DNA from 2 places in the Lysinibacillus sp. JNUCC 51 genome. Region 2 is predicted to be linked to the other one. Evidence: riboswitches for the same ligand, from Rfam matches in the RefSeq annotation. Region 2 holds a riboswitch; the other holds the start of a gene.
What was found. Region 2 has a riboswitch for cobalamin ahead of JNUCC51_RS00720 (hypothetical protein). Riboswitches for the same ligand answer to the same signal wherever they lie in the genome.
Positions count from the first base shown of each region.

Region 1: linked by a shared signal. The riboswitch ahead of JNUCC51_RS21540 (energy-coupling factor ABC transporter permease) and the one ahead of JNUCC51_RS00720 (hypothetical protein) in region 2 are both predicted to bind cobalamin.

Region 1 is NZ_CP065545.1:4,468,554-4,477,223, reverse strand. Features, by position in the region: gene JNUCC51_RS21555 (sirohydrochlorin chelatase) at 1-747, opposite strand, end outside; gene cobJ (precorrin-3B C(17)-methyltransferase) at 762-2,432, opposite strand; gene JNUCC51_RS21545 ((2Fe-2S) ferredoxin domain-containing protein) at 2,437-2,808, opposite strand; cobalamin riboswitch at 2,947-3,130, opposite strand; cobalamin riboswitch at 3,348-3,531, shown strand; gene JNUCC51_RS21540 (energy-coupling factor ABC transporter permease) at 3,675-4,421, shown strand; gene JNUCC51_RS21535 (energy-coupling factor ABC transporter substrate-binding protein) at 4,424-4,696, shown strand; gene cbiQ (cobalt ECF transporter T component CbiQ) at 4,700-5,470, shown strand; gene JNUCC51_RS21525 (energy-coupling factor ABC transporter ATP-binding protein) at 5,470-6,306, shown strand; gene JNUCC51_RS21520 (S8 family peptidase) at 6,555-8,670, shown strand, end outside.
Region 2 is NZ_CP065545.1:108,241-116,910, reverse strand. Features, by position in the region: gene JNUCC51_RS00745 (DUF4181 domain-containing protein) at 1-221, opposite strand, end outside; gene JNUCC51_RS00740 (amidase family protein) at 753-2,222, shown strand; partial or broken gene JNUCC51_RS00730 (DUF2268 domain-containing putative Zn-dependent protease) at 2,352-3,296, shown strand; gene JNUCC51_RS00725 (excalibur calcium-binding domain-containing protein) at 3,526-4,152, opposite strand; cobalamin riboswitch at 4,591-4,774, shown strand; gene JNUCC51_RS00720 (hypothetical protein) at 5,020-5,784, shown strand; gene JNUCC51_RS00715 (hypothetical protein) at 5,821-6,060, shown strand; gene JNUCC51_RS00710 (hypothetical protein) at 6,207-6,356, shown strand; gene JNUCC51_RS00705 (hypothetical protein) at 6,463-6,786, shown strand; gene JNUCC51_RS00700 (elongation factor G) at 7,338-8,670, opposite strand, start outside.

The sequences.
Region 1 (8,670 bases), 760 kb from region 2:
ATTGACAGCTTGCTCAATACGTTCTAATAGCACATTTTGTAAACGCTCATGATAACCAAAATAATTAGCAATTTGAATATCACAGTCTGCGTATTTTTCGTTAAATTGCTTGCACATGCCGTTCATACGTTCCATTAGGATACCTGTGAATAAAAAGTACGGTAGCATAATAATTTTTTTAGCACCTAACTTCACACAGCGCTCTATTCCTTCTTCTACTCGGGGATCAGTAACGCCCATAAATGTGCTTTCTACATACTGAACCGGGAGTTTTTCCCATAATAAGCGTGTAATTTTATAAAAATCACCATTTGCAGTTGGATCACTGCCCCCACGTGCAATTAATAAAATGGCTGTATCTTTATGTTCTTCTTCAGCATTAAAGCCGATTTCTGCTAAACGGTCTTCTAAAATAGCAAATATTTCTTCATGGATACCGATTGTTTGTCCATACGTGAACGTTATATTTGGATAATGCTCACGCGCATGTTCGATTTCTGCTGGAATATGTAGTTTCGAATGTCCAGCATGAAGAAGGATAATCGGAATAACATGCACCTCTGTAGCACCCTTCTTCACACAGTTCGTAATACCTTCTTCAATGTTTGGCGAAGCGAACTCTAAAAAACATGTTTCTACTAAAAAGCTATCATCGATGCGAGGTGTCATTTGCTCGATAAACTTACGTACCTCTTCATTCCCTGCTTCTAAACGGCTCCCGTGGCCGACAAATAAAATTGCTTTCATCTCATTACTCCTCACTAGTCGCCGCATGGAGCTGGCTCTACTTTTATTTTTGAAGACATATCCTGATACGTGAAATGTAGAATCTTTTTCACACGCTTGAAGTATTTAAACAAACGTTCATTTGGATGCGCATTTGCTTTATATTCTTCGATAATGTCAGTGATAAGTGGTATGAGCTGTTCAGGCTCTAACCCCTCCACAACTGGCTGGGCAGCATGTGCTGTACGACCAACCGGCTTAGCACCAATAAAAACATCAAATTTACTTTTACGATAAACAATTCCAATATCATCGAATACTGCTCGATAACACGCCATACCGCAGCCGTTAAAGCCAATATTTAATGTTTTCGGTAACGACATCCCACCAAGCTTTGCTTGAATCTCTTCTGCATACGGAATCGAATCGTACTTTTCTCCATAACAGAAGTCACAAGCTTTTAACGATAACACATCACCAAGTGGTGCTAGTAAAAAGCCAACTTCACGAAGCTTTGCTGTAGCCTCTTCAGGATCAGACGTAGGAATTTTCAAATGAATCTGATGGTCTGGTGTATACTCCATCGTCCCTTCCTCGCCAACTACCTCAGCTAACGTCATCATTTGTTGAGGAGTAAAGAACTTATTGGCTACCCCAGGACTAACCGCTAATTCAAAAATGGATTCGATTTTTTGTTGAACACGCTTAGGTGTAACTTTCACCGCGCTTGTTCCCTTCACCATAGCAAGTGCAGCTGTCGCCATTTCCAGTGATGATTTCTTAGGCTTTGATTGTGGTCTGATGGCTAAACTGGGCTTAATTCGATTGGCATTAGGATCTGTCGCAAAATCATTACTCGCTGCTCCTGTTTCTTGATTCATTGCCCATGGTTCATTTTCTTCCTTAAGTCGTTGATGTGGTCGTAACGGTTGTTTTTCTTCACCAAGTGTATATTTACGCTGATAACCACGTGGGGTAATCATTTTATTGTCGTAGAAGAATGTTGTTGAATTCCCGATAATAACTGTCGTTAACATGCCAATATCGTGTTCAAGCATTTCTGCTAAAGTAGTCATCGTAATTTCCTGACGGTCACGATACGCGCTTTTCACAAGTCCAACCGGCGTATCTGGTGAACGATATTCTAATAAAATTCGTTGTGCCTCAACGATTTGTCTCGTACGACGCCCACTCTTCGGGTTATAAAGAGCAATAACAAAATCCGCCATAGCTGCCGCTTCCACTCGTTTTGCAATTAAATTCCAAGGTGTTAAGTGATCACTTAGACTAATGGTACAAGCGTCATGCATAATGGGAGCACCTAGTAAACTTGCACAGGAATTAATAGCTGAAATACCAGGAACAATTTCTACCTCGATACCAGTTGCTTCTGTCCAGCCTAGCTCGATTAATACCTCATACACTAATCCAGCCATTCCATAAACCCCGGCATCTCCACTAGAAATGACCGATACGATACTTCCAGCCTCCGCTTGACGTACCGCTTCCTGTGCACGTGAAACTTCCTCTGTCATACCAGTACTAATAATTGACTTTGCACTAACTAAATCCTGAATAAGTTCTACATAAGTTTTATAGCCTATGATCATATCACTTTGTTGTAGTGCCTCCACAGCGCGAGTAGTAATATGTTTAAAGTCTCCAGGGCCAAAGCCAACTACGAAAATCTTACCTTTTTGCGCCATTCTGCTACCCCTCTTTCACCTTTTCAATGCCTTTTATGGCTGTTGTTTGCGCTGTACGCTGTAACGAACCTTCACGCAATGTAAAAACATGCTCATTATGTAACACTTCATGATTTAAATCTTGTACGAGCGCTCTCGCATGCTCCATTGTCGGTACTCGGTACCAATTCCCTTGAGGATAAGCAATGACAACACAAGCATCCTTACATCTGCCATTACAGCGGGTCCTTGTCGTATGTATTTCTTTATCAAGCGCTAGTAACTGTATTTCATCACGGATTGCCAGTGTAATGTCCTCAGCATCTTTTTTCATACAGCTACTGCCATTACAAATAAAAAGATGTGTTTTCATCCCCTCTAAATTCCAAGTTGTCATAGTTTTACTCCCCTCATTTGCTTTTTGGAAAAAAAAAAACCTTTACTCTAGACGAAGAGTAAAGGTTTAGTAGAAGCCAAATAAAAACGAATATTTACAGGTACTCGCTCTCGCTTCAACTTCTCCCTCCGAAAAGTTTGCATGCATCATCACATAAGCAGGTTTCCTGACTTAAGCTTCCTTTTACTTTCGCGCCTTCCTAGCTTTCACTAGTGGCATCCGCGATTTCATCAGCTATTACAGTAGCGGGGGCTGTATCGGATTTTCACCGATTTCCCTATTATCTTGAAAATATTCAAGCACTTATGGATGTTTTATATGAATTTATCTAATTGAAAACTGTTTCTATCATAGCTCATTTTTTTAAAATTTCAATATTTCTTTCTAAATTTGTGACATTTTCATTAATTTTTTTAGAAAGATGTGATATTCATTTTAGATTTATCCGAATTTTCGACATAGAAACTCAATTAAAAATATTTTCATAAAAAGTATAGCATATTTATGGAAAATCATGTTACACTTTGTCGTGAAATCTCACAACTTCATCTTTTTTCGGTGCGAATTGTTCATCATTTCGCTTAAAAGGGAAGCCGGTTCAAGTCCGGCGCGGTCCCGCCACTGTACTAGGGAGTTTTATGATAATGTCACTGTCCAAAGGATGGGAAGGCCTATAAAACGTTGAACTAAAGCCAGGAGACCTGCCGAAAAATATGTGATCGTTTCAACCTACGAGGATGGGTGTGCGGCTTAGCAAATTATAATTTTATTTGCATTTTTTCAGCTATGCATTTTTCCGCAAATGGAGAAGTGCTTTTTTATTTTCGCACGCTAATTCGAAATAATTTATTGAGGAGGAGAGATTTTTGAAATTCTCAGGTTGGAAGCTTAGTTATTTCTTATTGGCATTTTTATTCGTACCAAATCGTGCATTTGCGATGCATATTATGGAGGGCTTTTTGCCAATTGAATGGGCGATTTTTTGGTGGGTCATATCGATTCCTTTTATTATTTTAGGATTACGTTCTATTCGTAAAACCATCGATGAAAATCCTGAAACAAAAATGATATTAGGTCTATCGGGTGCCTTTGCCTTTGTGCTATCAGCTTTAAAAATTCCTTCTGTAACGGGAAGTTGCTCACATCCGACAGGAGTTGGGCTTGGAACAGTTCTTTTTGGACCATTAGCGATGAGTGTTATCGGGACAATCGTATTATTATTCCAAGCTTTACTTTTAGCACATGGTGGGCTTACAACTTTAGGAGCTAATGCCTTTTCCATGGCCATTATGGGCCCTATTATCGCTTACTATGTATTTAAGGGCTCACTAAAAATGGGGCTATCATTTTCCATCGCTGTCTTTTTAGCAGCAATGCTTGGTGACTTAGGTACATATGTTGTCACTTCTGTGCAATTAGCACTTGCCTTCCCTTCTGAGGTCGGAGGCTTTATGGCTTCATTCACAAAGTTTGCAGGTATTTTTGCATTAACGCAAATTCCTCTTGCTGTTAGTGAAGGAATTTTAACAGTGGTCGTTATGAACTTCCTGAAAAAATACAATGTCAGTGAATTAAAAGCTCTACGTGTTTTTTCAGCAAAGGAGGCTCACTAAAAATGAAAAAAAACTTACTGCTTTTAGCAATTGTTGTGTTATTAGCAATCGTTCCCCTATTTATTCAAAAAGGTGCAGAATTCGGAGGTGCTGATGGCGAAGCGGAAGCTGCGATTAGTGAAATAGATGCAAGCTACGAGCCATGGTTTGAAAGCTTATGGGAGCCACCCAGTGGTGAAATTGAAAGCTTATTATTCGCACTTCAAGCTGCTATCGGAGCTGGATTTATCGGCTATTTCATCGGCTTAATGCGCGGCAAACATAAAGAGGGTTAAGAGATGTTACTCATTGATAAGTATGCTTATTTGAATAAACTAGCGTCTGTTCATCCGTTAGAAAAAATGACGTTCTCCCTTGGACTACTTTTATTGTCGCTTATCATGAGAGATGAACGAATTTCACTCATTACATTTATTGTGATGAGTGCTTTTATCATTATCGGCGCAAAAATTCCTACAAAGTATTATGCAAAATTACTATTGCTACCTGGATTTTTTTTACTATCAAGTTTAGTATCAATTTTAATTTCTATTGCGCCAACAACTAGCACGCTACCAACGCACATATGGTCATTTTCTCTTAATAGTTGGACAATTTTTGTCGGCAGTGCAAGCCTAGAGACAGCGCAGCAGCTTTTTTTCATCGTCCTTGGCAGCATTAGCTGTTTGTATTTTTTAATTCTCACAACTTCAGTACAATCCATTTGTTACGTCTTGCGACAATGGCGTCTTCCAACTCTATTTGTAGAGCTAGTAGAACTAACGTATCGTTTTATTTTTATCTTTTTAGAAAGTATGCAAAAAATTCATCTTGCCCAACAGGCCCGCCTAGGATACAACTCCCCTATGCAGTGGCTTCGCTCGGTATCAATGCTGATTGCAGCTTTATTTGCCGAGATGTTCCAACGAAGTCGTGAACTAAACAATGCGATGGAAGCACGCGGTGGAGAAACTGTTTATTGGCAGGAGGATATTACCTATAACACGAAAAATTGGCTTGGTATTACTACTATTTTTATACTCCTCATCATTTACGGAGGTTTTTTCTAATGACAGAATTATACTTTGATTTAACACATTTATCCTACGCTTATGCTGATGGAACTCATGCGTTAACGGATATTACACTACAGCTTCCAAAGGGGAAAAAAATCGCTTTACTTGGTCATAACGGGGCTGGAAAATCAACATTATTTCAGCATTTAAACGGAATTTTGAAGCCTACCGCTGGAAGTATATCCTTTTGTGGTAAAGAACTTAACTATAGTAGAAAAGCATTAAAAAAATTACGCCAACAGGTTGGTATTGTTTTTCAGGATGCAGACAACCAGCTTTTTTCTGGCACAGTTAAGCAAGATATTGCATTTGGACCTCTGAATCTTGGCTGGACAACTGAAAAAATTGAAGAGAAAATTGCGTGGGCTGTCGCTCAAACCGAAGTCGAAGCCTTGCTAGATAAACCGATACATTTTTTAAGTGTTGGACAGAAAAAACGTGTCGCTATGGCTGGTGTACTTGCAATGGAACCTTCCGTTTTATTATTAGATGAACCGACTGCTGGACTAGATAATTATTATAGTGCACGAGTTTTACAGTATTTAGCTATGTTAGAAAACGGTGAGCGAACAATTTTACTGGCAACGCATGATATCACACTAGCTTATGAATGGGCAGATCAAATCATCGTGATGGAAGCTGGGAGAATTATTTATAATGGGGATCCAGTTGCAATGTTCTTTCAAGAAGATTTACTTGAGAGAGCTCATCTTGAACGTCCATGGGTTTTTGATATGGCTATTGCCTTACAAAATAAAAAACTATTAGAAAAAAACATCAAAATGCCTCGTTCGAAGGAAGATTTACACAGACTAATAGAGCAGCTCTAAGATAATTTGTCCATAGTTGGTACTTTTCAATTGTGGCTGAATACACTCACCTACTCAAATTTCACAAATCGAGTAAGAATAGTAGCCGTCACCTGTATAAAATCTCTTTTTATCATGAACAAAATATAATGGTAAAATATAGAATGGTACTTTTGGAAATAAATATACTCATTTACGAAACTTTTCTATTACTCATTCGTATTAGTAGAGATGGCCCAAATATTTATTAACCCAAGGAGGGAAAACAGTTGAAGAACTGGAAAAAGAAATCAATCGCTCTAGTAGCATCTGCTGCACTAATGGTACCTGCTGCTTCTGCCTTTGCAGAAGCACCGCAAAAAACAGCAAAGAACCAAGAGTTAGTGAAAGTAGCTAGCAATAAGGATCAATCATCTAATAATCAGAAAGAGTGGATTAGTAAGGATACTATTATTATCAAACATTCAGGTCTTGATAACAGTGTGCATAAGAAAATCGGCTCAAAAGTGATTCGCTCTATACCTTCATTAGGTTACGATGTTATCCAACTTAACAAAGGCACGAATTTAGAAAAAGCAGTTTCATATTATGCTAAGCAAAAAGGGGTTAAAAGTGTATCCCCAAGCTATGTGTACCATTCTTTTGGCACAAAAACAGATCCAAAGAAACAGGATATGTATCATTTAAACCTGCTTCAAATTGATAAAGCTTTAAAATTAGCAGGTAACAATAATGTAAAAGTGGCAGTTATCGATTCTGGTGTGGACTTTAAACATCCAGATTTAAAATCTCAAGTGCTACCTCCATATAATGCTGCGGCACCTGCCAATACTTCTTATACTGGTGATCACGGGACACATGTAGCAGGAATTATTGGTGCAGCAAAAGATAATGGTATTGGAGGACACGGGATTAATCCAAAAGCCAAGCTTCTTCCGATCGATGTATTCAACGGAAAAAATGGTGCTAATGATTTCGTCATTGCACAAGGAATTCTTTACGCTATCGAGCAAGGCGCCGATGTTATCAATATGAGTCTTGGCGGCTACGGTGAATCTCCATTAATGAAAGAAGCCGTTCAGACAGCGATTGATAAAGGAGTTACCATTGTAGCTGCTGCTGGAAATGAATCGACAGATAATTACTCCTTCCCTGCTTCTTTCGAAGGCGTTATAAGTGTAGGTTCTACGAATGATCGAAACAAATTATCAAGCTATTCAAACTATGGCCCATCTGTTGATTTAGTAGCGCCAGGTGAAGATATTTACAGTACAGTCCATGATGAGAAAAAAGGATCATCCTTTGTTAAATTTAGCGGAACGTCGATGGCATCTCCAGTTGTTGCAGGTGTGGCTTCCCTACTAAAATCAAAATATCCAGATTTAAAGCCACATGAAATAGAAGCAATTCTCGAAACGACGGCAAAGGATTTAGGTGAGAGTGGCTATGATCTTACATTTGGACATGGCCTAGTAGATCCTGTAAATGCATTACAGTTTAATATAAAAGATTTACCAAAACAGTATTCTGAAACAAAAGAAGAGCGCTTGAAAAACGCAAAAGTCCTTAAAAAGGATACATTGAATACAGAAAAAGGTACATTCAGCCAACCAGACGAAAAGAAATGGTACAAGGTTAATTTAGATGAAAATGAATATGCTCAACTGACATTAGAAGGTGCAAACAAATATGATTATGCATTTGATTTGTATTTCTACCCGGAAGGTAACAGCAAAGAAGTAGAACCAATTAACGTCAATGATGTTCGCGTTGGCAAGCAAGAAGGATATCTATATAAAGCAGAGCAAAAGGGTACCCTTCTTATTGGAGTTAAAGATCATAATGGCAACTATAGCTCAAAGGGCGATTCTAACTATGTCTTCACAGCTCAAACTACTAATAAATTACCAATTGATTCATTAGATATGGAGCATATGGAGAAGGTTGAAAAATTCCCATTCAGTACAGCAGATAAAAACTATACCCTACTTTCTGAAGATCATCTAGGTGACAAAGACTATTTTACTTTTTCAGTAAATGAACCAACGACACTGAAATTTGATTTAACTGGGATTCCAGGTGTTACTGCATCCATGGAGCTTTATTTAAAAGAAGAGTTAGTTAATGTACCAACAGAGGAAATCGATGCTGAAGGATTAGATGAGGCATATCCAATCCGAGCATCTTATGGTATGGATAAAGGCGATGGAGTAAACTTAGTTGTCGATGCTATACCAGGTGAAGAGTATGTAATTAGCGTATCTAATAATAACAGTAACAATTTTTCACTTGAAATGTTCTATAACGGCGGTATTGATACTGAAGAAACTGTTAGTGAATCCATCATTCCTTACACATTAAAAGGTGAAGTCGTAAGCCTTCCTC
Region 2 (8,670 bases):
TTGTCAATCATATAATACGAACTAATAAATAAACATATAAATATTATTCGTAAAGACCAATCTAGTTTTTTATGTCTTTCGTTAATGTGATTATAAGAAAACCATTTTTTTCTTTCGGCACCTAACAGCTTTCTAATGACAAACTCAAAAATATTAATTACTAAAACAAGCACAATTAGAAAAAGTATCAATGTACCAAATTGGATATTAATATTATTCAATTTTATTCACCTCACATAGATTATTTATGTATTTTTATTGCTTGAACAATTAATGATATTCCTATAATACATAAACTTCCTGATAAAACATGAAGCGTTATATTCCATCCTTCACTGACTTTTTGAAAATATTTGATATATAAAGACACGCCATATATGCACATTGTGACACCCCAAATGCCTCTTAGCTTCTTCATATGATCCCAATCCCACCTTTTACTAGACTAACTGAAAATTTTATCTGTATAGAGAGTGTAGCACAGCAGACCATTATTTGGTAATTAATTGAAGAATGTGCGACAAACGGAAGTGCAGGCTATATGAATAAATTTAAGCCATTAGATTTGTGAGGGGCTGTTTAACATTTATGTTAATACGCTAAATCCTTGCAGAGCTTAGAATTAGTATACATGAGTTTCCGGCTGTGGTAGCTTGAGGAGACTTTGAGATTTATTTGAAAACTCTAAAAGATGTTTTAGGTATTAATTGATTTTATTGGTATAATCTTGAAAGAAGGGTAGGGGAGTATGAATGGGGATAAGTTTTAATAGTTTTCTTAAAGAAGAATTGTCTATAAATGATATTCAAACAGCTATGGAACATGGTGAAATAACATCAAAAGAATTGACTATGTATTATTTACATAGAATTGCTAAGTATGATCAAAGTGGACAGAGAATTAATTCTATGCTTGAAATTAATCCTGAGGCTATATTTATTGCTGAAGCTTTAGATGAGGAAAGACTAACAAAAGGGGCAAGAGGGCCACTACACGGAATTCCAATAGTTTTAAAAGATAATATCGAAACAAAAGATTTTATGCATACTAGTGCAGGCGTCATAGCATTGGAAAATTATCTAGCCAAGCAGGATGCATTTCTAGTAAAAAAGCTTCGTGAAGCAGGGGCTGTTATTTTAGGGAAAGCAAATATGACTGAATTAGCAAACGCTATGTCTAGTACGATGTGGGCGGGTTATAGTTCTCGAGGTGGACAAACACTAAATCCTTATGGCGATGCAGAACTTTTTGTGGGAGGATCCAGTTCGGGGTCAGCTGTAGCTGTTGCATCGAACTTTTCTGTTTTATCAATTGGAACTGAGACAGACGCCTCAATTTTAAGTCCTGCTATTACAAATTCAGTAGTCGGCATAAAACCGACTGTTGGGCTTATTAGTCGACAGGGCATTATTCCGTTTACTTACTCTCAAGACACAGCGGGGCCAATGGCTAGAACAGTAACAGATGCAGCTATTTTATTGGGAGTATTAACAGGAGTAGATGAAAACGACATCGCTACATATAAGAGTGAAAGAAGATTATATAAGGATTACACCAATTTTTTAGATGCTACAGGATTAAATGGTGCTAGAATCGGTGTGTATAATAATGCCTCAAAAGCTTTTTATGACTCAGAGGAATATGATGAAACACTTTTTAATAATGCAATTCAGGTTTTAAGAGAGCAAGGAGCCGGTATTAGAGAAGGAATCGAAATCCCTTCTTTTCATAGAGACTGGAAATGGGGAGTACCGCAATACGAATTAAAGCATAGTCTAAATAATTTCCTTGTCAATCTGCCTTCACATATGCCAGTGCACTCTATCTCTGAGTTAATTCAATTAAATAAACGTTCAAAAGGAAAGTCGTTAAAATATGGTCAGGATAAATTAGAATTGAGAGATAAATTATCGAACACGTTAAGAGATCCTGATTATTTAAATGCAAAACTAGAGGATTTGTATTTTTCTCAAGAACAAGGAATTGATTATACATTACAAAAATATGAATTAGATGCAATTATCTTTCCATCATATATAGGTTCGACAATTAGTGCAAAAGCTGGTTATCCGTCTATTGCCGTCCCAGCAGGGTATATGAAAAGTGGGAGACCTTTTGGCATAACTTTCGCAGGAACTGCATTTAGTGAGGACGTACTAATTAAACTTGCATATTCATTTGAACAAGCAACTAAACTACGAAAAGCTCCGAAGTTGTATTAAGATCCTTTGGGAAGCTCGTAAGGAGAAAAGTATAAGGGAGGATACCTCCTATTATGAGTACACACCGTAAATCTACAGGGATAAGCTAATAAAGTATGATTAAAAAAAGTAAAATAAGGGTGAATTTTATTGAAAAAATATCTGAAAATAGTTGTGGCATTTGTTCTGATAATTTCAATTCTAACGCTAACTTCCTGTACTCAAAAAGAAAAATCGAAAAATGATTTTGAAAGTATAGTTACATCATTCGAGCACCCTGAAACAAAGCAAAAATTTAAAATAGTAAATGCCTATAAACTTTATCAAAACTATGCAGATAAAGTTGAAAGTAACCCAAAACAATAACAATTGGAAATTTATAATGAAGAGGTAATTAAACCAATATATAGTACTTGTTTTGAGAATGGTGAATATCTTCATATGGCTGATCCAGTTCTAAATGTAGATCCTGATAGCCTTACAGAAAATCAAAAATTAAGCGAACAAATTGACGGGGAAGAAACAGAAAAAATAATAAAAGAAGCTCTGATAAAATCTTCTGACCTTATTGCATCCGAAAATGAAACAACAATATGTGTTTTGCCTGTCACAATTGCAAATCCGCTTATGGTTACAGTGGGGGCAGGAAAAATAATAGTCTTATATAATAAATATTATACCGAAAATGATTTAAGGTCTGGTATAGCTCACGAATATCATCATAGTGTTTGGACTGAGAAGTACTTACGAAAAGATATACCTATGACTATTTTGGATAACCTAATATTTGAAGGAAAGGCAGTTACGTTTGATAAGCTAGTTTATCCTGATATTTATTACCCTCCAATTAATACAACATTCAACAAAGATGATTGGTCGAAAATTGCCTTAGATCTCGACAAGGTTGACTTGAATCGGTCATTAGAAATTCTAAACGGAGGTAATGGCCTTCCTAGTCTATATGGTTACGGTGTGGGCTATAAATTGGTTAAATCCTATATTGATTTGAACCCAACTTTAACAGCAGAGGAATGGACTGCCCTAAGTTCAAAAGAAATTTTTGAAAAAGGAAATTACCTTGAAAACCTTCAATAATAATTTCATTAAAAAAGTTTAGTAGTATTAACGCATTATCGGAAAGAAGATAACTTGAAGAGAAAGTACAAGAAACTGAGACGCTTTGTAAAAAGAAATAGCATTTATGAATCGAAACAAAGCAAATGCATTTACTTCTCAATGGGTATTTCTTGAAGAAAGTATCTAATAAAATATAAAGTATTTAAAAAGTCACCCACATAAAATAGTGAGTGACTTTCTTTAATTATTATTTGTCACAAGCTAATCCATCACCATCTCTATCCAGTCTAGATGAGTAGCCAGGTTCTCCTCTTCGAATGTTTGAATAGCCTGCTGCCTTAGCTTCTTTACAATTTCTGAAACTTACACTTTGTTGAGGTGCGGTTGTTGTAGTAGTTGTCTGTTGAGTAGCTTCTTGTTTTTGAGTTTCATCAAGTCTCTTTTGCTCTTCAATCTTATTCTGTTCTTCTTGCTTTCTTATTTCCTCTTGTTTTTGTAATTCTTCTTGTCTCTTTAGCTCTTCTTGTTTTTTACGTTCATTTTCTTGTTCTTCTAATTTTTTATTCTGTTCTTCGATATTTTTCTCATAATCTTCTATTTTCTTATCTATATCTTGTTCTCTTATCTTTAGTTCCTTCTCTAGCTTAACTAAGTGTTTTTCTTTGTCTTTTAGTTGCTGTTCCTTTTTTAGCAATTCTTCCTTTTGAGCATTATTTGTACCGTTAAAACAAGATGCGAGTAAAATTATAATTAAGAAAAATAACGTTATGATGACCCGTATTTGTTTAGTGAAATGACCATACTTCCACATTAAAAATAAGCCTATTGGAAAGAAGATGATTAAAAAGAAAATGGTCCAAAATCTACTATGCATTACCTTATACCTCCTAGAAAATAGTTACAAAGTAAGTATACCAAATTAAATATAATATTCTATAAGAATTTTCCTATTAAGGTTAATAGTGTCTCTTTTTATTATCCTTTTATACCTAAGAAAACGATAATTATCAAAAAAAATAATGAAGGATTTCTCTTAATTGAGACAAATTTCATATAGAGGTAATCTTAACTGATGATGAAATTAATGAAGAAAAACAGAAAAAACTGAATAGGTTTTAGGTGATTATTAAAATTGATTTATTAATTAGTGGGATAATTTACCTTTTTCTTTTCCAGTTTCTTGACAGTAGGTATAATACACATTACAATTTAGTTTGATAGTCTGAAAGGAATATTTACTCTATAATTTCCGACATCTATAAAATGGCTAATTTAATAGGAATGTGTAGAACTATTGATTCCTATGACAACTGAATAGCGTAGAGTAATAGGTGTAAATTGCGTGCAATTTACTTAAAAGGGAAGTCGGTGCAAATCCGACACTGTCCCGCAACTGTAAATGTGAGCGACTTTTCATAGACCACTGTTTAACGACGGGAAGGCGAAAAGTAGCGATGACCATAAGTCAGGATACCTGCCTATTATGAGTACACACCATAACCCTACGAGGAATAGGAGGTGGCATGTTGACAAAACAGAATGTTCTGTTCGTCGCTGTACGTCAAACGCCCAAGATAAGAGAAGGAATTTGCGGTTGAGCTAATTCTTTCGTATTTGGGCACCGTTTGACAGTATATGATGAACGAAAAAGATAGAATGAAGGATTTCCTCGGTTGATGGGAAATCCTTTTTTTACTGATGACTTCCGTTTTGAAAATATGTACGAAAAGAGGATGCACGTATGACAAATATTAATGGATGTACAGCACAGCAAACGCAATATTTAGATATGAAAATTTGTAAGCAGCCACGCACTGAAGTTACTAAGAAAGCTACAACAAGAATGGTTATAGAATCACTTGTTGATCAATTAATAGCTAGCAATCTTATTAGTAATGAACGATTATTTGAGCAAATTTTATATAACAAAGATATTATTTGGATTCAAAATAAAAATATTAATGGGCATCTTTTTGCAAAGGCAAATATAACAGATCAACTTAAAACAAAAACAAATAGTTTTATGATCTATATGCCAACAAATCCAATTGTGTATGAGGTGAATGGTGAGCATTATCATTTAATTACACGCATTGATTCGACTCGTGCAAAACCGAATTTAGAGCGACTCTCTCAAGCTCCTAAGCCAATATTAAGTGCTGCTCGGGTCAATGATTTACTGTGCTCGATAGTAATGCGCTTTTATGAAACATATATAGAGGATCTATCACAGGTAGCTCATAAAAACAAAGAGCTGATTAATTTTGTAGAGCGAGAGTATCAATTATTTTTAGAAGCTGTGAAGGAACTAAATGATTATCATTTAAACTGGCACCCACGAGGTAACGGTCATGAGCTACTGCTAAGATCGATTGATAATTTACAACTTTTGAAAAGTAGACCTGGCAAGGTTTTAATTGATTTTTCTAATTCTCATAGTTACGTTGTTGTGGAGTCTCCATATCGTATGTTCAAACAGGCACAGAAAGCTGTACAAGCATTGTGAAATAAATTCGCGCTAGGTGAAGATCGAAACCCGCGTATGGAAGGATACTCGCGGAAGAGGGTGGAATACTCGCGCGGAAGCAGAGCGAATACTCGCGGAAGTAGACTGGAATACTCGCGGAAGAGGGTGGAATACTCGCGGAAGAGAGTGGAATACTCGCGGAAGAGGGTGGAATACTCGCGGAAGAGAGTGGAATACTCGCGGAAGAGGGTGGAATACTCGCGGAAGAGGGTAGAATACTCGCGGAAGCAGAGCGGAATACTCGCGGAAGCATAGCGAATACTCGCGGAAGAGAGTGGAATACTCGCGGAAGAGAGTGGAATACTCGCGGAAGAGAGTGGAATACTCGCGGAAGAGAGTGGAATACTCGCGGAAGAGGGTGGAATACTCGCGGAAGTAGACTGGAATACTCGCGGAAGGGAGTGGAATACTCGCGGAAGAGGGTTGAATACTCGCGGAAGAGAGTGGAATACTCGCGGAAGCAGAGCGAATACTCGCGGAAGAGGGTGAAATACTCGCGGAAGAGAGTAGAATACTTGCGGAAGCATAGCGGAATACTCGCGGAAGCATAGCGGAATACTCGCGGAAGCATAGCGAATACTCGCGGAAGGGAGTGGAATACTCGCGGAAGAGAGTGGAATACTCGCGGAAGAGAGTGGAATACTTACGCGGAAGAGAGTGGAATACTTACGCGGAAGAGAGTGGAATACTTACGCGGAAGAGAGTGTAATACTCGCGGAAGTAGACTGGAATACTCGCGGAAGTAGACTGGAATACTCGCGGAAGCAGAGCGAATACTCGCGGAAGGGAGTGGAATACTCGCGGAAGAGAGTGGAATACTCGCGGAAGCATAGCGAATACTCGCGGAAGAGGGTGGAATACTCGCGGAAAAGAGTAGAATACTCGCGGAAAAGAGTAGAATACTCGCGGAAGAGAGTGGAATACTCGCGGAAGAGAGTGGAATACTCGCGGAAGCAGAGCGGAATACTCGCGGAAGCATAGCGAATACTCGCGGAAGGGAGTGGAATACTCGCGGAAGGGAGTGGAATACTCGCGGAAGGGAGTGGAATACTCGCGGAAGCAGAGCGAATACTCGCGGAAGTAGACTGGAATACTCGCGGAAGCAGAGCGAATACTCGCGGAAGGGAGTGGAATACTCGCGGAAGGGAGTGGAATACTCGCGCGGAAGCAGAGCGAATACTCGCGGAAGGGGGTGGAATACTCGCGGAAGAGAGTGTAATACTCGCGGAAGAGAGTAGAATACTTACGCGGAAGAGAGTGTAATACTCGCGGAAGTAGACTGGAATACTCGCGGAAGCATAGCGAATACTCGCGGAAGGGAGTGGAATACTCGCGGAAGGGAGTGGAATACTCGCGGAAGGGAGTGTAATACTCGCGGAAGGGAGTGGAATACTCGCGGAAGCAGAGCGAATACTCGCGGAAGTAGACTGGAATACTCGCGCAAAGCTAGTAGTTACCCATAAAAGTATAGTAAATCCGCACGAAACATAAAAACAGGACAATGAGAAAAATCATGTCCTGTTTTTATGAATTTAGTCAATACAATGCATCGCAGCTTGCGCTTCCTGCCATGGAACGGAGTAGCCCTTACCTTTTGCACAAAAAATACTAGTGGATGTATATTCAGGATCGGCATTCTTGTCGTAGCCAATTTGTGCAATAATGTCTTCTGAATTGTGACATACATCATAGCCATCAAATTGTAGAGAAAGTACGCCCTTTCCATTGGTGTAGGCGGCAAAGGTTGTACTGTAGCTCATAAATGTTGCGACGGGTGCTCGACCAGTTAAAATCGCATCATTTTCAGTTAAGGTTGGTGCGTCAAATGTGCCAGCGGCTTGTTGAATATCAGTCATCATGCGGCCGATAAAATCACTAGGAGCTTTAAGTTTAAAGCGGTAATACGGCTCTAATAATACATTTTCTGCTTGCTCCAGTCCTTGCCGCAATGCACGGAATGCTGCCTCGCGGAAATCGCCACCATCGGTATGTTTGATATGTGCGCGTCCTGTTAAGAGAGTGAAGCGAATATCTGTCACAGGGAATCCAGTTAGCAACCCATGATGATCACGCTCAAATAGATGTTTTTCAATGAGTCGTTGATGCCCAACCGATAAATCATCCGCATGACAAGCATTGATGAATGTATTGCCAGTACCGCGTGTATTTGGCACCATCAATAAATGTACTTCTGCATAATGCTTTAAAGGTTCAAAATGACCATAGCCTGTCACAGTGGTTGCTATAGTTTCCATATACAAAATTTGTGGTTCGCTAAATGAAATGTCTAGCGAGAAGCGTTTATGCAGTACTTCGATAAGAACTTCAAGTTGGATGACACCCATAATATGTACATGAATTTCTTGGAATTTTTCATGCCATAGTACACGTAATGACGGCTCTTCTGTTTCAAGTGTACGGAAAATTTTTAGAACTTCCTTTATATGCTGATCGCCTTCATATTGTACTTTTGCCTGTAAAGTCGGTACTAACTCATAGGGCTGCGGGTTACCTGAATAACCAATGATATCGCCGATGTTTGCTTGGCTAATCCCTTTTACTGCGAAAATTTCCCCAGCTTCGACTTCTTGAGTTGTTACATAACGGCTACCATTGTATAGCCGAATTTCAGTCACTTTTTCTGTCTCTTCACCAAATGAAAACTCAGCACGCAAGTGTAACGTTCCTTGCAATGCTTTGATAAAAGTTAAGCGTTGATGCCCATCGTGACGAATTTTAAACACCTCACCTTGAAATGGAGCTTTGTTATTATATTGTGTCTTTGTAAGTAGAGGCAGCTGTGCCAGGAATTCCTTTATTCCAATATCTTTTAAGGCAGAGCCAGTAAAACATAAAAAGGCTTTT